Regions from separate parts of the Vibrio nigripulchritudo genome, predicted to be linked through region 1. Evidence: predicted binding sites of a transcription regulator. Region 1 holds the regulator's gene; each other region holds the start of a gene.

Region 1 (7,963 bases):
ACGTATATCACCTTTCTCGGATCCGTAGATATTTTTTGCGAATTTGTGGGCAATATCGTCGAAATTACGATCTTCTGTCACTGTGGCTTAGGTTATTATGGCTATTCGTGCCGCTTATTCTGTCACAGGATAAGAAGTAATAAAGGCTTCATCGCCTTTTTCATAATCAAGTGATGATTTTTCGGGCTATTTAAGTATGTTTGAGCTGAAAAAAGTGTTTTCTGCGCTGCTGATGCCGCTCCCAGGCTTTTTGATAATTGGGGTGGTAGGGTTATTGTTGGTCATGTTCACGTTGAAACGCGGTACAGGCTGTTTTCTTATTTTCTTATCTTTTGCTGGTATTTTTCTCTCCTCTTTCCAACCTGTTGCCAGCAGTTTACTGATGCCCATGGAGCGCCAACACAAAGGATTTTTACCCGTTGAAGGAACCATTGATTATGTCATGGTATTGGGAAGCGGACATGTTGTTGATGATGATATTCCTCCAACTTCAGAATTGAGCCGTACGGCATTAATGAGGCTTTCAGAGGGTATTCGTATTTTACGCATGTACCCCGGAGCGAAGCTCATTTTATCTGGCTATGCTGGTGGGTCTGAAATCAGCAATGCACGTATGATGGCTAAGGTCGCACTCGCTCTTGGCGTTGCCAAGCCCGATATTATCTTACTGGAAACAGCAAAAGACACTTGGGAAGAAGCCAGACAAGCCTCGGTATTCGTTAATAATAAGAAGCTCGTTCTGGTGACATCTGCCAGCCATATGACGCGAGCATTGCGTGAATTTCATGATGCAGGTATGGACCCCACCCCTGCCCCAACCAATTTCCTAGCTTCCAACGGTGCGATGTTGCCTTGGAACAAATACCGACCACAAGCTAAGTACCTAGAATGGACCGAAACCTATTGGCATGAGCGTTTAGGGCTTTGGTGGCAAACCCTTCGTGATTTTGCAACCAACTCAAATGCTCAGTTAAACGAAGCATCCTAAGTGCTTTGAAATTATGAAATTAAAAAACCGAGGCTTTAACCTCGGTTTTTTTGTTTATCATATTGAACGTTCGAACTTAGTCCCCAGCAAACATGTAACCTTCTCCGTGAACCGTCACAAAGATTTGTGGGTTCTTCGGGTCGAATTCCATTTTGGCTCTCATTCTTCTGATCAGAACATCTATCGTACGATCATTTGGTGCATCAACTCGATGACTGATCATATTCAAAATACGTTCACGACTTAACACCTTGTTAGGATGAGAAGACAAAGCAACCAGTAATTCATACTCTGCTTTAGTGAGTTTTACAGGCTCACCATTTTTGCTCAACGCCCGACGTTGAATGTCGAATGTCCATTCACCAAATCGAATGAGCTGACCAGATTCTTCTTTCTGATCGGCTCGTGCTGGTACATGTCGCGCTGCAGAAATTCTCCACAATAGGTTCTTCACTCGAACCAACAGCTCGCGTAATTCAAAAGGTTTTGTCACATAATCATCAGCACCCATTTCGAGCCCAACGATTTTATCAATGCTATCCGTGCGTCCTGTGACGAGAATGATCCCTATATCAGATTGGCTACGTAGTTCACGAGTTAGCATCAGCCCGTCTTCACCTGGTAGGTTGATGTCCAGCATGACCAAATCAACCGAGTTTTCTGTCAGTGCAGAACGCATTTGTTCTCCACTTTCAGCTTCACTCACCTGATAGCCTTCATTCTGGAAATATCCCACCAATTTACTTCGGGTAACCACATCGTCTTCTACGACTAATACGTGATAGCTCATTTACACCACTTTCTTTTGTATTTATAAGGTTTAATTTGTTCGTCGTTATAATTGAAAAAAAGACAAACTCGCCACAGTTTATTTGCGACTCTTTATATTCTATTCACAAATCGTTACATTTCTAGCGAATTCACTAAAATCGAGTTAATTTCCTAACTTTTATTGATTCAAAACAACCTATCCGTTCCTGTTAACAATCCTCTATTTCCTTTCATTTTTCGCCATTCTTTGGAATAGTTCTGTTCATTTTTATCCGTTAAAATTGCGTCATCTATTTCGTCCGGAGTGTTAACGCCATGCAAGAAACCAAATTATTCAATGAGAAGCGAGCGGAAATATATTGGTGGCTATCGAGTTTATTTGCTCGTGAGATGAGTGATGAAGAACTTGCGAAATATCAAACTGCTGAAATTCGGGGTTTTATTGGTGGCTTGGCAGAAAACAGTGCGCTCAACTCAGCAGCTACACGCTTGATCGAAGCGTTGAATAAACTGCAAGACCGCGAAGATGCAAGGCTGGAGCTTGCGGCTGATTTTTGTGGGTTGTTCCTGACCACCGATAAGCACGCGGCACTGCCCTACGCATCCATTTACCACTCAGGTCTGTTAAATGGCGAACCAACCAGACAGATGGAAGCGCTATTGCTTGAAAAAAACATCGCGATGATGGAAGGGTTCAAAGAGCCTGCCGATCACCTTGCAATTCAATTAGATTTCCTAGGTAATTTGATTGTTAAATCAAACGAAATTCTCAATGAAGAAGCGCTTGAAAAAGCACTGTTGGAACAGAAAGATTTTATTGAAACACATCTTATGACATGGCTGCCACAGTTTAATGAAAACTGTCAAAAGTATGATGACTTTGGTTTCTATGCCTCTGTTTCTCAGCTTTTAATAGACTTCATCCGATTGGACTGCGATTACATAGCTGGAGAATAGGTATACCAAAGCCACTGCGAGATATTTGGTGATAATACATGAGATATAAACCTAGTTGCTTAATTCGAATTCGTTATCTTCATAAATGTGACACTTGGTATAAATTTTTACGAATCCGTCCATTGTCTAATGCCGAATTAAAGACTAAGATCGTGATCGCAAACGATAAAATATGAAATCGCTGAAATGTTTAACCTAAGCCGCTGTTTTAATAGCGGTTTTTGTGTTTTTAGCCGAATTTAAATAATACAATTAAAATCCGCCCGCTGAATTTTGATTTTACCTCTCAGCCAGGCTCTACAGGATATTTGTTTTATGGCCACAATTAAAGATGTCGCACGACTAGCCGGAGTATCGACTACAACGGTATCCCACGTTATTAACAAAACTCGCTTTGTCGCTGAAGCCACACAAGAAAAAGTAAAAAAAGCAGTCGATGAACTGAACTACGCACCAAGTGCAGTAGCGCGAAGCCTAAAATGCAATACCACACGAACGATAGGAATGTTGGTTACACAATCAAGCAACCCGTTTTTTGCCGAGGTTGTTGATGGTGTAGAAAGCTACTGTTACCGACAAGGCTACACACTCATTTTATGTAACACTGGTGGTATCTACGAAAAGCAACGCGACTACATCCGTATGCTGGCAGAAAAACGCGTCGATGGCATCTTAGTCATGTGTTCTGATCTGACTGAAGATCTTCGCGAAATGCTGGATGCACATGCCTCTATTCCTAAGGTCATCATGGACTGGGGTCCTGAAAGTTCTCAGGCTGATAAGATTATTGATAACTCCGAAGAAGGGGGCTATCTGGCAACCAAGTATTTGCTCGAAAATGGTCACACTGACATTGCTTGTTTAACTGGTCACGAAGAAAAGGTGGCGTGTATCGAGCGTGTTGAAGGTTACAAACGCGCACTGAATGAATTTGGCGTGGAGTTCAACCAAGAACGAATTCTTGTGGGTAACTTTGAGTGTGACACAGCCGTTATCGCAGCAGACAAGATCCTAGCAATGGACAAACGCCCAACTGCTGTGTTCTGTTTTAACGACCTTATGGCACTAGGTGTGATTAGCCGTTTGCAGGAGAATGGTTTGCGTGTTCCTGATGACATATCAATCATCGGTTACGACAACATTGAACTGTCTGGGTATTTCTCCCCTCCCCTGACTACCGTTCACCAGCCAAAACGTCGTGTCGGGAAAACCGCATTTGAAATCTTACTTCAGCGAATCAAAGACAAAGAGCATGATAAGAGAATCTTCGAAATGCATCCGGAGATCATAGAGCGAAGTTCTGTTAAAAAGTTAAATTGATTTAGTTAATTCTAATAAAGCCTGGTTATAATCCAGGCTTTTTGCGTTTTTGGTCAAATAAGAAACAATATTTATATCTATGCATTTATTTTTTGGATTAAGATCACACTAGAGGCATCTCGATGTGATTCTTGTTCAATTTTTTCTCTATGATTTTACTGTCACGCACAGGGCAAACCATTTGAAAAAGTGGGACGCAAAGCTTCCGGCCTAAATGGATGTATAAAAAATCCAAATGGTAGCGGGGTTGCCGATGGCAAATATGCATACTTCTTTTCCAGAGTTAACCGAACTCTGACATCTGGCTGCATCACTTTGCTATTTTTTCTCGGACCTGAACTTAGTAGTGGCATAACTTCTTTAGCCGAGACAGTACAGCATGGATAAACCAATACTTAAAAACTCATTGAAGCTATTTGAACCATTAGGGACGATTAAATCACGTTCAATGTTTGGTGGTTTTGGCATTTTTGCCGACGACACTATGTTCGCCTTAGTAGTTCAAAACACGTTACATATCAGAGCTGACTCAAAAAGTGCTCAAAAGTTCGAGCAACAAGGTCTAAAGCCTTACGTTTACAAAAAGCGTGGATTCCCGGTCGTCACCAAGTATTTTGCCCTCCCAGAAATCAGCTGGGAAAATACTGACGACATCATCGAAAAAGCATCGCAAGCACTCAAAGTTGCGAGAACTGAAAAGCAGAAGCAAGCCGAGACTAAACCCACTCGCCTTAAAGATCTGCCAAACCTGCGTTTGGGCACTGAACGAATGCTTAAAAAAGCAGGTATATCCTCTGTTCAAGAATTGCAGGATTATGGTTCAGTAGAAGCTTATAAAGCCATCAAGCAAACACATTCTAGTGATGTGGGGCTTGAGCTTCTATGGGCACTTGAAGGTGCTATCAAAGGAACTCATTGGTCTGTCATTCCTCAAGACAGGCGAGATGAATTGATGAAGCGTCTGAGCTAAGTAACCTTTGTAAAAAAGCCTCCTCTCGGAGGCTTTTTTATTGCTGCAATTCACAGTTTGGTGCAGAGCAACAAACCACACTCTCTAGACTCCTGTCATACTTAATATAACTCCAGGTCATTCGACCAAACCAAATAGGAATCATTATGAAGTTGTACTCTGCCTCGCTGCCTACAGAAGCCCACATTGTTTGCGAATTGCTAAAAGCGCAAGGGGTAGATGTGGAAGTACGAGGAGAAGGTTTGTTTGGTCTACAGGGTGAGTTGCCTTTTGGTTCCGATACAGAACCCTATATCTGGTTATTAAACGAATACCAGTACGACAAGGCAAAAACCATAGTCGATGCTTATCTAAACCAATCGGAGAACAGAGAGCAGCCCAACTGGTGCTGCCCTGAGTGTGATGAGTGGATTGAAGCGCAGTTTGGTGCCTGCTGGAAGTGCGGCTATCAGGTCAGCGAGAATGTTGACGAATAAACTCTATCGACTCTTCGTTAAAAATGTCCGGCTTTTCTACGTTACACACATGCCCACAATCTGGGATTTCAATCAGTGCGCTCTGCTTATGTACTTTGACCATCTCTTTGACCGGTCTTAAGAACATATAGTCTTTGTCACCCATCAGATAAAGAGTCGGAATAGGAAGCTCCTTCTCACGGAAATACTTCATCAGTGGGTTAACGTCTGCCGACAAGGTATACCAACGCTTAAATTCTTTCTGGCACAACTTCTTAGCTTCGCGGACAAACAGGTGCCGAGATTCTTTCTGGTTTCGTTGAGGCATTACGATATAGGCAAACAAGCTGTATAACCACATATACGGGATGATATGCTTGCTCCAGTCCCCTACCTTCACCAACACCTGAGAACGGATGTCAAAACGCGTTACAGCGCCTCCCATCACCATGGTAGACACTCTTTCTGATGCCATTTCAGCAAGATTTCGGACAATGATGGTGCCCAATGACATTCCGACAAAATGCGCGGACTGAATCTTAAGATGATCCAATACCTGAAGAATATCCTGACAGATATCTTTGAAGGTATAGCTCTTTTTCATCAACCCCTGAAACAGGTTATTGGACTTGCCATGACCTCTCAAGTCGATGAGTAATAGGTTGAAATGCTGCTTGTATGCCTTGATTTGCTTGAACCAAATCGAAGAACTGCCACCAGCACCATGAACAAAAACCACCCATTCAGAGCTGGTTGGGTGGGTATATACCTTATGAAATAACAATGAGTTAGACATCGCTTAACAATATTTTTGAAACTTTCTTATTTTATTATCTAAAAGCTTACCACACTCTGAACAAATATGTGGTTTAAGCAGTATTCATCAAGCTTCATCAATCATGATTTGTTATGTGAACAAATGAAAGTATAGTAATTTTATAGACTTAAGATAAGAAAAAGCCTCCCGTAAGGAGGCTTAACGTTATTTTGACTTTTTTAATGAAGTAAGGCTGCCTGATACATATTGACGTATTCTTTGGCGGATGCGTCCCAACTAAACTCGGTATTCATTGCATTGAGCTGTACTCTGAGCATCTCTTCAGGTTGCTGAAGATAGAATATGAGTGCCCGCTGCATTGCTATGAGTAAGGCTTCCGGTGTAGGCTCCAAAAAACCAAACCCGGTTGCGCTGACCCTATCGGTATCATAGTCCGTTACCGTGTCTTTCAGTCCCCCGACCTCTCGAACGATTGGCAACGTACCATAAGCCATACTGTAGATCTGATTCAGACCACAAGCTTCAAATTCAGAAGGCATAAGGAAGAAATCTGCCCCAGCCTCCACCAAGTGCGCCAGGCGATTATTGTATGCTTCAATAAACGCGAGTTTGTTGGGGAAGCGACGAGCTATCTCATGCAACTTGGCTGCAACCTGTGGCTCTCCCGTTCCAACAATCACTACTTGAGCATCATTCAGCAGAAACTGTTCAAGTATTGGCAGCAGATAGTGAAAACCTTTCTGATGTGTCAAACGGCAAACCATTCCAAAAACAGGAAGATTCTGATTTACAGGAAGCCCCACTTCATTTTGAAGCTGGCGTTTGTTGAGCTGTTTTCCTTCAGCAATGCTAGAGGCACTAGCCTCGTAGTGATACTCCAGATATCTGTCAGTTCTTGGATCCCATTCACTGTAATCACAGCCATTCAGTATTCCGTATAGGTCGGCACTGCGATGAACAAAGTCATCCACCATCCCATGAGAACCCAGGGCAGTCATGAGCTCCGCTGCATAATTAGGGCTAACCGCATTCACCTTATCGGCATATGCCACACCGGCTCTAAGCATGCTGATGTGATCTTGTCCGTACTGGATGTTTTCCAAACCAGACAGGTTAAGTTCCGGAATAATTTCCAAGTCGTGGTAGGAGTAAATCCCTTTAAAAATCGCGTTATGAACCGTTAAAACGCTTCGAATAGATTGAAAGCGTTCATCGTGTTCGTAACGGGTTTTTAGAAGAAAAGGCACAAGCCCTGTATGCCAGTCATTGGCATGGACAATATCTGGTTTTATGCCTAGCTTGGGCAGCATATCAAGGCACGCAGAAGCAAAGAATCCAAAACGCTCACCGTTATCAGGGTATGCCTGATTCGACTCAGCGTACAGTTCACTTCTATCAAAATACTGATGACATTCAACCGCAAAAACGGGAACCCCATCCAGATCTAACTTCTTAACCTGATATTTAACATGAGGCCAGAAATCAAGCTCTGTAGTCAGTACCACCTCTGCCTCTTCCCGCCCTGGCAACGTCCGATACCCTGGAATGGCGATAGATACATCGTGTCCCAATGTTTGCAGAGCTTTAGGCAGCGCTTTTGCTACATCGGCTAAACCGCCGCTTTTTACCAAACCTTCCGCTTCAGAAACCGTAAACCAGATATTCATGTGATCCATCTTAGAACCCAACTTTTGTTCCTTTCTTGATGACGACAATGCCTTCCG
Region 2 (7,963 bases), 970 kb from region 1:
GCCTAAGCTCCTCAAGTAAAAAATATGCCAACTGATAAGCACCCTTATTAGGGTGCTTTTTTATTGTCATTGGACATTAATAGAATGACGTATTGTATAATTCAAATAATACGGTACGATACCTCTATATAACTTAGAGGTACTTATGAAATACATTCCAACCCTTCTTGCAACTGTGATTATTCTTTCCGGTTGCCAAGCCACTCAGAGACAAAACGCGACCACAGGTCAAAATGAAACTAATTCCGCAACCAAAGGCGTGATTTTAGGTGCTTTAGCCGGTGCAGCCGCTGGGGCAATCACCGGAGACGACAGCAAAGACAGACAGCGTCGCGCTTTATATGGCGCTCTTGGTGGTGCAGCTGTAGGAGGTGGGATTGGTTACTACTTCGACAAACAGGAAGAAGAACTGAGAACATCATTAGTTAACAGTGGCGTTCAAGTAGAACGTTTAGACGACAATCAGCTTCTACTGGTCATGGAAAACGGCATCGGGTTCCATTCTGGATCTTACGCTCTCGACCCTTCTATTCACCAAACGCTAAACAATGTTGCGAAAGTATTCAATCGTTACCCAGACACGAAATTAGTTGTTAATGGACACACGGACAGCTCTGGAAGTGATTCTCGGAATCAGGTACTGTCTGAACAGCGTGCGACGCAAGTTCAGTCTTACCTGATTGGTCAGAACATCCAACCCGGTCGCGTTGACGCAAAAGGTTTCGGAGAGCGTTATCCTGTCTGCGATAATGCGACGACTCAGGGACGAGCCTGCAACCGAAGAGTTGAAATACAAATCCTGCCACTTTAAGGAAAACAGCAAACTGCAATTACGCGTTGAAATTTCAGCACATTCGACGGTACTCAGCTAAGCTTAAATTGTCGTTGTTACTTCCTACAACGGAGAAAGTCAGGTCATTTGGGTATATTGAGTTTAATGTTAGAATCAGCCCCAAAGGGGCTGTTTTTATCTCTATCGAATTGTCTATGAAACGTTTTTTTATTCTTGCTGCCATTATTTACTCTATCGTGCTTACCAAAGCCTTCGCGGTTCCTATTGAAGAGCTCGAAGCGAAAGCTAATAATCAGGATCCGGTTGCCCAGTATTCTCTGGCTCAGGCATTCTTTCAGGGTAATGGTGTGCCCAAAGATCCACAGTCCGCAATTGTCTGGCTAAGAAACTCCGCTGAAAACGGGTATCCTCTTGCGCAGCTAAAACTGGCTAATGCGTATGATTCGGGCTTAGCGATAGAAGAAAACCGCGCGCTTGCTATCTACTGGTATACAAAATCTGCGGTTCAGGGCTTAGCAAGGGCACAGCTTAAACTTGGCGCCATCTATGAAAGAAGTTTTCGCGAAACGAAAAGCGTCGCAGCTCTGGATTCTGCCGAGATCTGGTATCGCGTTGCCATGGAAAACAACAGCCATCAGGCTGAGGCAGCCTATAACAGAGTATTAGAGTCCAAATTCAATTACCGCAAGGCTGCACAATTGGGGCAATTTGAGGAGTTGGACAAGGCTCATGAAGACTCACTCACGACACTAGATAACCCCATCCCCCCACCGCAGCCGGTAGTTAAAGACTTTCAATGGTATCTGAAGACTTATCAGCAAGAGCTGATCTATGGCGGTGCCGGCATTGTGGGTGTTCTACTTCTTCTCATTCTGTTTGTATTGATGCGGAAAGGTCGACAGAAAAACAAAAATGCGGAACTAGAAAGCAAGGTTTCAGAACAGAATCAGCAGTCGAAAAAATTAAGACGAGAGCTCGAAAGAGCTCATAAACAGATCTTAAAGCAGAATGGACTGATTGAAGAAATGAAGTCTGCATCCCAAGATCAGAAGTTCCACATCGCTTGTGCAGTCTTTGGTTTTAACCCCAAACGTTTGCCTAAAAAAGATGTGATCAAGAACCGTTACAAAAAGCTTTGTCGCGTATATCATCCTGACGCCAATGGCAGCGATGAAGAGATGAGAAGGCTAAATACTGCGCTAAAGCTCATTTTGCAACAAAATGTTAATTGAATGTAACTATTGCTTAACATTTTCTGCGTCGGCATGTCATAATTCATTGCTTATATGTACCCAGAGTCTTTGCTCACAGAACACACCGCTCCACCATAGCGCGTGACTTTGATTGGTTTAGGTAGCTGACTGACTCATATTGAAAGCGTAGGAATGGCAAAAGCCCGTTCCGCCTGTTAATTGAGACACACCACCTTTTCGACAAGCTCACCATGCATAGCACGAGTAAAGACCAAGCTGTTTAAAAAGGGGGAAATAGTGTTCGATATTGAAGGCATATGTGATTGGTGTAAAAGACCAAGTCTTCTTACTCGCCATGACTACATTGATGGCAAGTTTCATCACTCTTGTGAAAAGTGCAATGATCTCGCGAGACTGGATGTACGCCAGTTTAACATTGCCGAGCAACAGCTCATTGATAAACGCGAAGAACAACGTTGATTCAAAATCACGTAAAGAAGGCGCCTGTATAGGCGCTTTTTTAATGCCTAAAAAATGCCTACACAGTAAATAGGACGAAAACACTGTATAAGAAAACCAGTATTTATTATCTAATAATATCAGTCACTTAAACAAATTAGCTTATTATTTAATCAAAAAAATTAAAAATTTTGCTTGCTAAACGAGCAAAATATAATTACTGTTAATCCATACAGCATGTATAAGGAAACAGTAATCATGTATAACTTTCAGCTCACTAACCAAGTTCAAAACACATCGTCTGACCGTTTCGCTATCGCTGAATATCAGCGTAATACTGCTAGCAATGATTCGGATTGCTGCGTTGAAATCGCAAAGTTATCTCAAGGTTCTAAATGGGTACTGTTAACAAGCCAATGTCGTAAACCTAAGTCTTCCATGCTTAAACAGCATAAAGTCAACGCAGAGCACCTGCTGCAAATGATGCCTTCAAGAGTCATGTCTGAAAAAGAAGTCGTGCTGAAAGCTATGTTGTCTGGTAACGCAAGTGCAGTTATCGCCAGTAAGAGCATTTCGGCAATTGACCAAAAACACCTTCTTAGTCGTGCTGCCCAACTAAACTGCGCTCTATTCTTTACCAACGACGCATCTGAACTGTTTTCCCACAAAGAATCCATTCACTAAATACTAACTCTTACTACTGCTTCCACTGCCGAGCCCTTCAGCTTTAACCTGAAGGGCTTTGCTTTTAGTGCCAACTCTAGATTCCAACCTTCACAATCTGTACTGAAAATAAACGAGTAATACGCTTGCAAGGCAATCGTTTGCTTTTTATCTGGAAGAGAAAAAAAGTTCTGGTATCATGCGCATCATTCGCACACAGCAAGTTTTTACTCTTTACTTGCGTGCCCTCTTTGACGTTTGAACATAGATAGGAATGTCGTAATGAGCTTAGCTGATCAAGTACTCGCAGTTAATGATGATCTCCCAATCCGCACTAATAAACCCGTCCACAGCGGCAAAGTCCGTTCGGTGTACTGGTTAACTGAAGAAGACAGCAAAAGACTGATTAAAGAAAAAGGGTACGATGTCGCCCCTGATGCCCCACTTGCTATCATGGTCATCAGCGATCGAATCTCGGCATTCGACTGTATCTGGCATGCAGAAGGTGGATTGAAAGGCGTTCCTGGTAAAGGTGCTGCGCTAAACGCTATCTCCAATCACTGGTTTAAACTCTTCAAAGAGAATGGACTGGCTGACAGTCACATTCTTGACATCCCTCACCCATTTGTCTGGATCGTGCAAAAAGCCAAACCCGTTATGATTGAAGCCATTTGCCGCAAATACATTACTGGTTCTATGTGGCGTGCCTACGCAAACGGCGAACGCGAATTTTGTGGTATCGAACTTCCGGAAGGTCTGGAAAAAGATAAGGTGCTTCCAGAGCTACTGATGACACCTTCTACTAAAGGCATATTGAAAGACATACCTGGCGTGCCTGAAGCGGATGACGTCAACATTACTCGCGCAAACATTGAAGACAATTTCGCAGCATTTAACTTCTCTAAAGCCGAAGACATCCCTCACTACGAGAACCTTTTAAAAGAAGGATTCGAAGTCATCAGCAAAGCACTTGCAGATGTTGACCAGATTTTCGTAGACACAAAGTTTGAATTTGGCTACGTCACAGACGCGTCAGGAAAAGAAAAACTCATCTATATGGATGAAGTGGGTACACCCGACTCTTCACGAATCTGGGATGAAGCGGAATACAACAAAGGCAGCATTGTTGAAAACTCCAAAGAAGGGTTCCGTCAGTTTCTTCTGAATCACTTCCCAGACCCAGACATCCTGCTTAACAAAGAGCGTATGGACGAACGTTTTGCGCTTGCACAAGACAACGAACTGCCAGAGCAAGCCTTAATCGATATCTCTAATACTTACATCGGTATTGCTGAAAAGATCACTGGGAAAGAGATAACGCTTAGTGCCAATCCGAAGCAAGAAATCATTGATGTACTGCGCAAGGAATACGACCTCATTGCAGATTAGTGATTCAAAGTAATCAAATAGAAACCAGCCCTGATTCGGCTGGTTTTTTTATGTCTGCGTACTTCTCGCGCTTCCGGTAGAAGATTTAAGTCTCAGAAAAGTGTGACAATGATCCTCCATTTGAAACCTAACATACTGTAAACGGAACTAACATCTCTTTGTAATATCGACTTATTGCATATTTGCATATAACTTACGAATCAACAGCACAGCATTGATTTGTATTTGTAGATGAAGTCTTTCAACAAGAAGTTTCAGCAATGTCCTATCTCCGAATTAACACAACTCTGTTTCCAAGTGACCTCTATACACTTGGCTCAAAGCAAGACATCCGGCTCTATATTGAGGCGTCGAGCTAAAGGTCAATTGAGGCAAAATCCAGATTCGACCTCGAATCGTAAAAGCAGCTTAGACTGGCTCACGGGTGCATTCATCCTTCAGTTTACCTGACGCGTCGACAGATGGTTCAAGGTGTACTCGCTCAAGTAATACGAAAGGTCTTTACCCAAGTCCTACGGTATTGATAGAACACCACAAAACCCTGTAAAAAGCCGCGCATACACCTTTAGGCACTCTGTGTCTGGTTAACCTATTTCGTTCTATGAGTTGGTAAGTCTCAATGGTTATCTATCCAATTGTCTGGGTGTTGCTCATCCAAAAATCGCCATTAAACATAGAGTTACCTCTTTATTTCATTAAGAAAAAAGTAATAATCAAATTGAGAGCTTTATTACTTAAATATGAATGAAACATTAGGTCAATATAAAAACAAACACTTATAACACTTTATTATCAATTGGTTATCAGTGTTTTATAAATAAGAATAAATATTATTTTGTCGATTATTTAACAAACTTTTAAAAGTTTGTGTTCAATCGAATTTGAATCATACCTTCAATTCAATAACGCAGAGTTAGTAGATCATATCGATTTATTAATCATTTCTAATTAAAGCAATTGCTAATTAATTCTTTAGTCAATTTTAATAAATGCAAAATAACAACTAAATCAATAGAAGCCTTTAATATGAGGAGAACTATTAATGACATAATTAACATTTAAATATATCAAAAAAATGCGACGCACTACTAATTCTTCTAGCCAAAACCAAGAGGAAGGACCTGCTTCACCTAAAGAAAATGACAGTAACTTTTTGTTTTACAAGTAATTTTTATTTGTGATAGGGTTTTAAAAGTCGTCAAAAGCAAACTAAAAAGGAAACTATGATGTTATTAAATGAAGTAAGTGAAATCCTTGTCGAAGTATTAGGTGTGGAGCCAGAAGAAATCACAGAAAACGCAAACCTGGTTGATGACTTAGCTGCTGAATCAATTGACTTTGTCGATATCATTTATTCAATAGAACAGAAATATCAACTTAAAATATCAGCAGGAGATATTTTTCCAGCATTTTTGCAAGAAGAAAACTTTTTAAACCAAGACGGTAAGGTTTCTGAAGATTCAATTGAAAGACTTAAAAAGGAATATCCACATTATTCCGATGAAGTTATTCAGGAATTTATAGAGAAACAAACCGCTGATGTATTTTTCAATGTGAGCTCTCTGGTTAATTTCGTATCACACAAACAGGCTGCGTAACATGATTCCTTCAGATGTCGTCATTACTGGAATGGGCTTATTCACATCGCTTGGTACTTGCGTACCAGATGTATGGAATCAAGTTCTACTCAACCGTTCTGGAATTAAAGATATTCCTCGTAGCTCTTGGTTATCTGGTCATGGTGTTCATCTTTTGGCATCGGCTCCGTCTTCATCGGATTTTTCGTCTTTTACCACGAAATGGAATGTCAGTAGAAAGACCGTCCGAAACATGGGCAGAGCCAGCAACATGTTTTGCTATTCAACCTTAAGCGCCCTTGAATACGCGGGTTTTCATTCCCCTTCATCATTGCCGGAACATCGATCCGGCATAATTGTGGGGACTGGCACATCACTGTGTGATGAATACCATTCAACGGCGCTTTCGGAACGAAATCCTACATGGTTTCTTGATACCTATCCCAACATCGTTTTAGGCCAAGCTTCGCTGGTTACCGGAATCACAGGCTTTGGCAGCACCATTGTGAATGCCTGCACAAGCGCAAGTTTGGCTATTGGCCAGGCTTATCGAATGATTCAGTCAGGTGAAGCCGATGTCATGGTCGCAGGAGGCAGTGACAGCCGCCTGTCTCCGTCTTTTCTCTCTGGCTTTAGTCAGCTCAGTATGCACACCAACAGCGATGATGCTGAACGTGCCATGCGCCCCTTCGACAAACTACGCAGTGGCTTTGTGCTCGGGGAAGGTGCTGGCGCACTGGTACTGGAAAGAAAAGAGCACGCAATTCAACGCGGGGCCAAGATATTAGCTCGGGTCGCAGGATTTGCCTCCTCTATGGATGCATTTCGAATGACTGACCCCTGCCCTGTTGGCAAGCTGAAAGCCATGAGACGTGCTTTGTCGGATGCCCAGTTGCAACCGTCACAGATTGATTACGTCAATGCACATGGTACATCAACTCTCGCCAATGACCGGGAGGAAGCTAAAGCAACCGGAGATGTTTTCGGAACATCCCGACCTTTAGTTAACAGCAGCAAATACATGATTGGGCATACCCTGGCTGCAAGCGGCGCAATTGAATCCATTCTTTGTATTCAAAGTCTGCTTACCCAAACTGTCCATGGAAACCCCAATCTGGATCAGCCTGATCCAGCCTGCACCCTCAACTTTGTGGGCAAGGAAGCCGAGAAACACGCGCTTCGCTACTGCATGAATAACTCAAGTGGTATCGGGGGCACGAATACATCACTGATATTTGAACGTGAGCTCGTCGAGCCATAACTCACGGACTCACGCCATCTAAGCACTACCAACGGTTTAATAAGGAAATTTCAATGCCTAAACCTAACGCGGTTATTACCGGATTAGGCGGACTCACTTCGCTCGGAATAACCTCAGAACAACATTTAGCTGGTCATCAGCAAGGGGAATCGGGAATTCGTTTCAACGACGATTTCCCCTACCCGCTGGGAGCAGTGCCTGAATTTAATCCACGTGAATTCATCAAAGACAAAAAGTCCATTCGCATGATGACTTTGCAGGTAAAACTTGGGGTATCCAGCGCCTCCCTTGCATTTGATAACGCAGGGTTGGAGCAGGACTATTTCGAAAAATATCAGGAAACATGCGGAGTAATATACGGCTCTTTTCTGTGTCAGGGCTTCTATAACAGCACCAAACCTTACATGTCATGCCTTAAAGAGGATTTGACCGTCGACTACGACAACCTTGGCAAAGAACATTATCGCCAGTTTCCTCCATTGTGGATATTGCCACGCCTGCCAAATACGGCAGGTGGTCAGGTTTCTATTCAGTATGGATTACGCGGAATGAGTTACAGCGTAGTGAACGGTCCTGCCGGAGGCATGATTGCGGCAGGTGAAGCCATGGAAGCCATTGAAGATAAACG
Region 3 (7,963 bases), 730 kb from region 1:
CCCGAACCACTGCCTGAACAACAACAGAGCTTCGACCAATTTTCCCCGTTGGAATATCCGTCATAATGGCTATCTCCGTTTAATGGTTCTGACTGTACTCATCGCTTTAGTCAGATAGTCAAAACCAGAGAACAGATGATGACGGAATAGAAATGAAAGCATGTCCCCAGCACGATTCAACACGCCACTTTCCAGAACCGACATAGCAAACGCCAGACTAAGATCAATCAATTGCGTGGTTTGCGTGAAGTCTTCGCTGTCGTCTTTAAGCCAGTAAGCCAGAATTCCAACATAGTAGTCCCAGAATAAGGATGGGAGAAAGCTGCTTCCAGCTTGCGGTTCGAGTTCTTCATTCTCGTAAGCTAAATGCAAATATCCTTCAAATGTTTCGGACACCTTGGCTCTGATTGGTGCCATTGAACCAAATTTTGCTAATGGAGATAAATAAGCCAGATCGAATGCTTCTGAAACAAATTCGCGATTCGACAGAAGTAGACTCAGGTTGGTTTCAATAAAGCACTGAACTTTTTCATGTAATTGGTAGGATTCAAATTCTTCAATAGTATCCAGCTCTTTCAAAGTGTCTTCCATCACCACTTCAAAATAGCCATAGAGAATCTTCTCTTTACTTGGAAAGTAATTGTAGATCGTCGCATCACCCACTTCTGCAGCTTTTGCAATTTTCCTCATTGAGACATTTTTAAAACCGTCCTCTGACATTAAATCGACCGCCGCATCAATAATTCTGCGCCTAACCTCTGCCTTTTTATCCTTCATTTTCATATCAAATTACCAAAACCGAAAACACTACGATTAAAATATGATCAATTTGACGTTTTGTCTATAGTATTTTCATATATTGTATTTTACGTCTGCTATTTACAGATCGCTAAAATGCAATTCATCACCAACACAACGATGAAACAATCCAATCAAATACCTAACAAAATGATGACATTAGATATCTCTGCCTATGCAACAATTCACACCATCACCTACAGTTTGAATTAGTCACAAACTGTGTTTATCCCTAATTGAGACTCATGAGCCATTTGCTCTAGCCCGCTTTTAGCGGGCTTTTCTTTTTTCAGCACACTAAAGCTGTCGAAAAATTCTTCACTCCACAATCAAAATCTGCGCAAACGCTTTTCGAAAACACCCTAAATCTTTAGTTCTGGTTTACCTGTCACGAATGCGGTGGTCTAATACGGATGAACGCTTAATTTATTGGAAACCATTCATGTCAAAAGAAAACCAGCCGACTCTGTTCTTTTTCGATTACGAAACCTGGGGGACCAGCCCCGCTAAAGATCGACCTAGCCAGTTTGCCGGAGTTCGCACAGACATGGATCTGAATATCATAGGCGAACCGCTTGTCATTTATTGCCAGCCTCCCTCTGATTACCTCCCTTCACCTGAAGCCGCGCTTATTACTGGAATCTCTCCACAAACAGCTGTGAGTAAAGGGCTACCCGAGCCTGAGTTCATTAAAAAGATTCACGATGAACTTTCTACGCCAAATACCACAAGCCTTGGTTACAACAGCATTCGATTTGATGACGAAGTCTCTCGCTATACTCTTTATCGAAACTTTTATGACCCGTATGCCTGGAGCTGGCAGCACGGAAACTCTCGATGGGATTTGCTGGACGTAATGCGAGCCTGTCACGCACTTCGACCTGAAGGTGTGAACTGGCCTCAACGTGATGATGGCTATACAAGCTTTAAGCTAGAGCATCTGTCTGTTGCCAATGGCATAGAACACGAAAATGCACACGATGCGATGGCGGATGTGATTGCGACCATCGAAATGGCTAAGAAGGTTAAGGAAGCGCAACCAAAGCTGTTCGATTACCTATTCAGCATGCGCCACAAAAAGAAACTCAATGAGCTTGTCGATATCGTCAACATGACACCTTTGATGCACGTCTCCGGTATGTTGGGTGCAGAATGCTCCTACACTTCGTGGATGGTTCCTGTCGCGTGGCACCCAACCAATCAAAATGCTGTCGTCATGATCAATCTTGCCATGGACCCAAGCCCGCTTATTGAGCTGGATTCCGCACAGCTGAAAGAACGTCTCTATACTAAAAGAGATCAGCTTTCCGAAGGGGAACTTCCAGTACCGATAAAACTCGTTCACCTAAACAAATGCCCTGTCCTAGCACCTGCAAAAACGTTAACCGCGGAAAACGCAGAAACAATAGGTATTGATCGCGAGCAGTGCTTAAAAAACCTTGCCATAATTCGCCAACACCCTGAAATTAGGGAAAAGCTTATTGAGCTTTACCAGAATCAAAACGAGTATGACGTAGACCCAGATGTCGACACTCAGCTCTATAACGGATTCTTCTCTTCGGCAGACAAGACAGCCATGGAGATCATTCGAGAGAAATCACCTGAACAACTCGCTGGCTTGGATTTGAATGTAAAAGACGCACGAATCGCACCTCTGCTTTTCCGCTATCGTGCTCGTCACTATCCATGGACTTTGGACGAAACGGAACAAGCGAAATGGGCAGCACATTGTCGTGAGTATTTTGAAAGCAACTTACCGGAATACATGCAGAATCTGGAAAACTTAGTTCACGAACATGACGGTGACGAGAAAAAGATTGCCTTGCTAAAATCCGTATACCATTACGTTGAAAAATTGGTCTCTTAAGGATTCGGCAATGCTACAACGCGTCTTAGGGTACGCAATTTCATTTCTGGTTATTATGGCCTGCCTGCTGGTGGGTCTTACTATTCAACATTTGCTCGGGCTCGCCATTCCGGGCAGTATTTTTGGTATGCTGATTCTGTTCTTTCTTCTTGTAATGGGTTGGATCCCCGTTGAGTGGGTAAGACCAACATCGCAACTGTTTATCCGTTATATGGTTCTGCTTTTTGTCCCAATCAGCGTAGGGCTGATGAACCACTTTGACATGCTGGTGGCAAATGCGCTTCCCATTCTGGCGAGTGCCGTTGGTGGGACAGCCATTGTGCTTATCTTGTTGGCGCTCGGATTAGAAAAGCTGTTAAAAGGAGCAAGCTAATGTGGGTGCTTCTAACTGTAGTGGTTTTCTTTTTTGCCCGAAGTATTGCAAGAAAATTCAATAGCCCAATCGCGAACCCCCTGGTTATCAGCGTTTCTATCATCATCCCTGTCTTAGTTTATTCTGGTGTAGACTTCGACACCTATTATGAACAGAACAAATGGTTTAGCTACTTACTTCAGCCTGCTGTGGTGGCACTCGCCTACCCTCTATATGAGCAGTTGCCCGAGATCCGAGCTCGCTGGAAGATCATTCTTCTTGCTTGTGGAGTGGGTAGTGTTATGTCTATGTTTTCATCTTCGATGATTGCGCATTATCTAGGTACGGATCACGCTCTGATAGCAAGTTTACTGGGGAAATCAGTGACGACACCTATTGCGATGGAAGTATCCAGCTATCTGGGAGGCGAACCCGCCGTTGCCGCTATTCTGGTATTACTTGTTGGCGTTTTTGGAGCGGTTTTCGCTTACCCAATTTATAACTTAATTGGCATTACTCATCCTATTGCACGAGGTCTAACCATGGGTACAGTTTCTCATGCTTTAGGTACGGCTGCGTGCGCAGATAAGAACCCTAAAGACGCGGCATTTAGCTCCCTTGCTCTCGTCGTGTGTGGGGTGCTCACGTCGGTTCTTGCTCCCGCTTTCTTCGCTCTTGTTGTGTGGTTGGGATAGCTCTCCCAGCCATATAAAACTGCTCAAATATCGCACTATCAATCATTCTGTTAATAATTTTGACTTCGCTCGCACCTTTATGTGATGTAATCAATTACAAGTTGAATATCACTCACAAAATGCAACACAGCAATCCATTACACAATTTTACGTGATTTACATCACTGTGTGAGCGTGTATATTTCCTAGAATAACGTTGTATGTACCCAAAAGGATAAAAAATGAACGCTAGGATTTTAAAGGCGATTAAAGAACTTCCATCTGCTCTCGCACATGCGCTTGAAGAAATTACCTCTCAGCCAAGTTATGATGCGACTCTGTCTTCTGAGCAGTTCTCTCACCTAATGGAAGTATCTGGGCTTAAAGATGAAGACCTGAGAGTCGCTCTGTTACCCGTGGCTGCTGCCTACTCTCATGCTCCTATTTCTAATTTTTACGTTGGCGCTATTGCCCGTGGTCTTTCTGGCAGACTTTATTTTGGTGCGAATGTAGAATTTCTGAACGTCCAACTCGGCCAAACCATTCATGCGGAACAATGTGCAATTTCACACGCCTGGATGAAAAAAGAACATGGCATCAAAGACATTACTGTTAACTTCAGTCCGTGCGGGCATTGTCGCCAATTCATGAATGAATTGAACACAGCAACGGAGCTCTCGGTTCAGCTTCCCCATCGTCAGCCCAAAACTCTGCATGAATATCTGCCAGAGGCATTTGGACCTCAGGATATCGGGATTGAGTCTGCATTGATGACAGAAATCGACCATGGCAAATCGTTTGAAAGCGACAAGTCTCTGGTCAATGCAGCCCTGAATGCCTTAAACATGAGCCACGCGCCATACTCACATAATTTAAGTGGTGTTGCGGTACAGACCGAGAGCGGTGCTGAATATTCTGGCGCGTATGCTGAAAATGCAGCCTTCAACCCTAGCCTACCTCCGCTTCAGGTCGCACTTATTCAACTGCTTCTGGCTGAAGATTCTTTGGAACGCATCACTAATGCCGTCTTAATCGAATCAAATTCTGGCACGTCAAGCCACTTCGCGAACACTCAGGCAACGCTTCAAGCCATTAATCCAGACATATCTCTCGAATACATTTCGCTATAAAAAACAACATTTCCTTAAACATTAAGACCTTGTTATCACAAGGTCTTAATACTTTATCTCTGATTGAAAGTCATTGAAGGCAAACGATTGCGTGGCACGTAAATTTCAGTATGATTCGCGTCAGGTTCTCGAATAAAGGTTTAGGAAAATGTTTGGTACTGCGACAAGTAAAAATGCAACTCGTGTCCTTCTGCTTGGTTCTGGTGAACTAGGTAAAGAGGTAGCGATAGAGTGTCAAAGGTTGGGGCTAGAAGTCATCGCCTGTGACCGTTACCCTGACGCTCCAGCGATGCAAGTAGCTCACCGTTCACATGTTCTGGATATGCTTGATGCAAAAGCATTAAGTGACATCATTGAGCAAGAAAAGCCAGATTATGTCGTGCCTGAGATTGAAGCCATTGCCACGGATAAGCTGGTCGAGCTTGAAGCACAAGGGTTAAATGTCGTTCCAACAGCAAATGCCACCAAGCTCACTATGAACCGTGAGGGAATCCGACGTTTAGCCGCGGAAGAGCTTCAGATCCAAACATCTCCATACCGTTTCGCAGACAACTACGACGATTTCGCCAGTGCGGTGAACTTTGTAGGCATCCCTTGTGTTGTAAAGCCGATCATGAGTTCATCGGGCAAAGGACAAAGTGTGATTAAGAGCGAAAGCGACATACAGAAAGCATGGGATTATGCTCAGGAAGGCGGTCGTGCTGGTGCGGGTCGAGTTATTGTCGAAGGCTTTATCGATTTCGACTACGAAATAACGCAGCTCACTGTGAGAGCTTCAGATGGCGTGCATTTCTGTGATCCCATTGGTCACAGACAAGAAGATGGTGACTACCGTGAGTCATGGCAACCGCAGGTGATGTCAGAAGCTGCCAAAGAAAAAGCTCAGGAAGTCGCCGGTAAGGTAGTTAATGCGCTTGGAGGATACGGCATTTTTGGCGTGGAGCTGTTTGTAAAAGGTGACAACATCATCTTCAATGAAGTGTCCCCTCGCCCACATGATACTGGTCTTGTTACTTTGATCTCTCAAGAGCTTTCCGAGTTTGCTCTGCATGTTCGTGCATTCACTGGTCTGCCTATCAATCAGATTACTCAGTATGGACCTTGTGCATCAGCCGTTATCTTGGGGCAAGGCACATCAGAAAACATTCGGTTTGAGGGCGTAAGTGAAGCGCTGAATGCCCCTCAGACTCAACTTCGTCTATTTGGTAAGCCCGATATTGATGGAAGACGCCGATTAGGGGTTGTCCTCACTCGTCGCGATGACACTGATCAGGCGATTTCAGACGCCGTAAACGCAGCCTCAAAAGTGAAAGTAGTTTACTGATTTGTCGCTATAAAGTAAGAAGAGCAGCCGAATGGCTGCTCTTCTCACTCAATTAACCAGGTCTCTTCTGCAAATCGCGAAAGCCCTTTCTTTATCCGATGATGTGTTTTGTCTGCGTCGTCTCGCGCTAGATGCGTAACCTTGAAGCCATCAAACAAACTCAGTACTTCATCTTTCGGAACACTGAATGGAGGTCCTGCCATTTCTTCCTGTGGGTAGTCCAAGGTCACTAACAAAATCTTTCCACCCGGTAAAAGCAAGGATTTCAATCTTTCTACGTAGCTCGATCTCAGATCCTTTGGCAGAGCAATTAACGCTGCTCTATCATAAATCAGCTCTACTGGTTCAATGGGCGCTGTGAAGTAGTCACCGGTGTAGATGTTCAGCTCGTCAAACTGATACCAGTCATGCTGAGATGACACAGTAGTCACAGTTGGAGTATAAAAATGTTCCGCGAAGAAGGCTCGCACGGCAATATCACTTAACTCGACACCTTGTACGTTGTCATGCTTTTGTGCCAGCCACACCAAATCTTCTGATTTTCCACACAAAGGGACGAACACCTTTTGCTCTCGACTGGGAGAAAGTTTCTCCCAGTATTTAATCAACAACGGGTTGACGTCTTCCAGATGAAAACCGATCTGGTTTGATGCCCATTTTTGATGCCAAATCTCTTGGTCTTGCATGTTATTGCCCTAAGCTACCGTTTTGTAAAGCATATCTAATACCATTCGCTTGGAAAAGTCTGATATGCCGTATTTATGCGAATAAAGATGATATGCCTAACGCTCTACTTCTGTGTTTTGTTCGTTTGAAAGTGAATAAAAATGTGGAACGCACACTAGAAAATAAAGTTCACACTATGTCTTTGGCAAAAAGATCAAATTGGGTGAAGCTCACACTTTTAACATGTATTGCGTTAAACCTTAATGTTTATCATGGATTTCAAACGGCAATCCTCGTAGTTTGTGCGGCATATAAACAAATAATTATTACGTCAGGTTCAAATATGGCTAAGCGCACCCTTATATTTGGGAATATAAGTGCTGGCAAATCTGCTTTGGCTAAGCAGATATCTGCCCAAACCGGACAGCGGCACATTGAACTGGATGAACTGGCATGGCGAGATCAGAACCATTCTATCGCTGAAAAAATCCAGGTCATTTCAGATGAACTGCAATATCTTAACGAGTCAGGAAACTGGATTGCGGAAGGTGTTTTCGGGCACCCTATATCTCAGTTATGCTCTCACTCCAATCAGGTTATTTTCCTCGATATGCCACTTTCTGTGTGTATTGAACAACTCGAACAACGCTACGGCAATGAACTGAGTGCTTCTGATCTGGAGCGCCAGAGGCTTTGGGCAGAATCTTATTATCACAGAGATACTGCAAATTCTTATGCATATCATAGTGAGCTATTCGATCGCTTTTCAGACTCTAAAATCAGAATTTCATCTAAAGAGCAGCTGAAGTCTTTCTTATCCGAACTTGCCACACAAAATTCTGAGCACAACCTCACACTTATTAGCTAACATTCCCAAATGGGGTTGGAACTTGTTGTTCTTATCCCCATCTAACTATTGTCTGGCAAATAAAGACAATTCAAATTCTTAGCAACGCAGTGCCCTTTGAGTATCCACTTTACTGTCGCTTACTAGGAGTGTGAATGAACCTGTTTCTCAAAACGACGGCTTTGATGCTTTTGCTTCTGAGCAAGGCACCTCTCGCAGCCGTTACATCACCTGCTTATAACTCAGACTCTCCTCGTTCTGGTACGTCTCAAAACCAGCTTAATCCCAATCGATTCAGACACAGC

What was found. The regulator PurR, encoded in region 1, represses purine synthesis genes. The targets are predictions, from matches to a motif close to TNANGNAAACGTTTNCNTNA.
Region 2: a site for PurR is predicted at 3,258-3,277, ahead of QMG91_RS11015 (phosphoribosylaminoimidazolesuccinocarboxamide synthase). Genes of this name have one in related genera too.
Region 3: a site for PurR is predicted at 4,897-4,916, ahead of purT (formate-dependent phosphoribosylglycinamide formyltransferase). Genes of this name have one in related genera too.

Annotation. Positions count from the first base shown of each region.
Region 1 is NZ_AP027049.1:1,422,613-1,430,575, reverse strand. Features, by position in the region: gene cmoM (tRNA uridine 5-oxyacetic acid(34) methyltransferase CmoM) at 1-81, opposite strand, end outside; gene elyC (envelope biogenesis factor ElyC) at 197-988, shown strand; gene torR (two-component system response regulator TorR) at 1,065-1,778, opposite strand; gene torD (molecular chaperone TorD) at 2,075-2,716, shown strand; gene purR (HTH-type transcriptional repressor PurR) at 3,032-4,036, shown strand; cyclic di-GMP riboswitch class I at 4,198-4,291, shown strand; gene QMG91_RS06750 (TfoX/Sxy family DNA transformation protein) at 4,416-5,006, shown strand; gene QMG91_RS06745 (putative signal transducing protein) at 5,153-5,482, shown strand; gene QMG91_RS06740 (alpha/beta fold hydrolase) at 5,460-6,257, opposite strand; gene glgA (glycogen synthase GlgA) at 6,458-7,915, opposite strand; gene glgC (glucose-1-phosphate adenylyltransferase) at 7,917-7,963, opposite strand, start outside.
Region 2 is NZ_AP027049.1:2,392,887-2,400,849, forward strand. Features, by position in the region: gene QMG91_RS10990 (DUF2786 domain-containing protein) at 1-19, shown strand, start outside; gene QMG91_RS10995 (OmpA family protein) at 146-811, shown strand; gene QMG91_RS11000 (J domain-containing protein) at 988-2,025, shown strand; gene QMG91_RS11005 (hypothetical protein) at 2,284-2,466, shown strand; gene QMG91_RS11010 (hypothetical protein) at 2,704-3,129, shown strand; gene QMG91_RS11015 (phosphoribosylaminoimidazolesuccinocarboxamide synthase) at 3,391-4,497, shown strand; gene QMG91_RS11020 (acyl carrier protein) at 5,721-6,095, shown strand; gene QMG91_RS11025 (beta-ketoacyl-[acyl-carrier-protein] synthase family protein) at 6,097-7,335, shown strand; gene QMG91_RS11030 (beta-ketoacyl synthase N-terminal-like domain-containing protein) at 7,389-7,963, shown strand, end outside.
Region 3 is NZ_AP027049.1:2,155,367-2,163,329, forward strand. Features, by position in the region: gene QMG91_RS09890 (ABC1 kinase family protein) at 1-64, opposite strand, end outside; gene QMG91_RS09895 (TetR family transcriptional regulator) at 70-783, opposite strand; gene sbcB (exodeoxyribonuclease I) at 1,241-2,665, shown strand; gene QMG91_RS09905 (CidA/LrgA family protein) at 2,676-3,038, shown strand; gene QMG91_RS09910 (LrgB family protein) at 3,038-3,712, shown strand; gene cdd (cytidine deaminase) at 3,934-4,821, shown strand; gene purT (formate-dependent phosphoribosylglycinamide formyltransferase) at 4,970-6,145, shown strand; gene QMG91_RS09925 (thiopurine S-methyltransferase) at 6,190-6,831, opposite strand; gene QMG91_RS09930 (P-loop NTPase family protein) at 6,924-7,679, shown strand; gene QMG91_RS09935 (RelA/SpoT domain-containing protein) at 7,814-7,963, shown strand, end outside.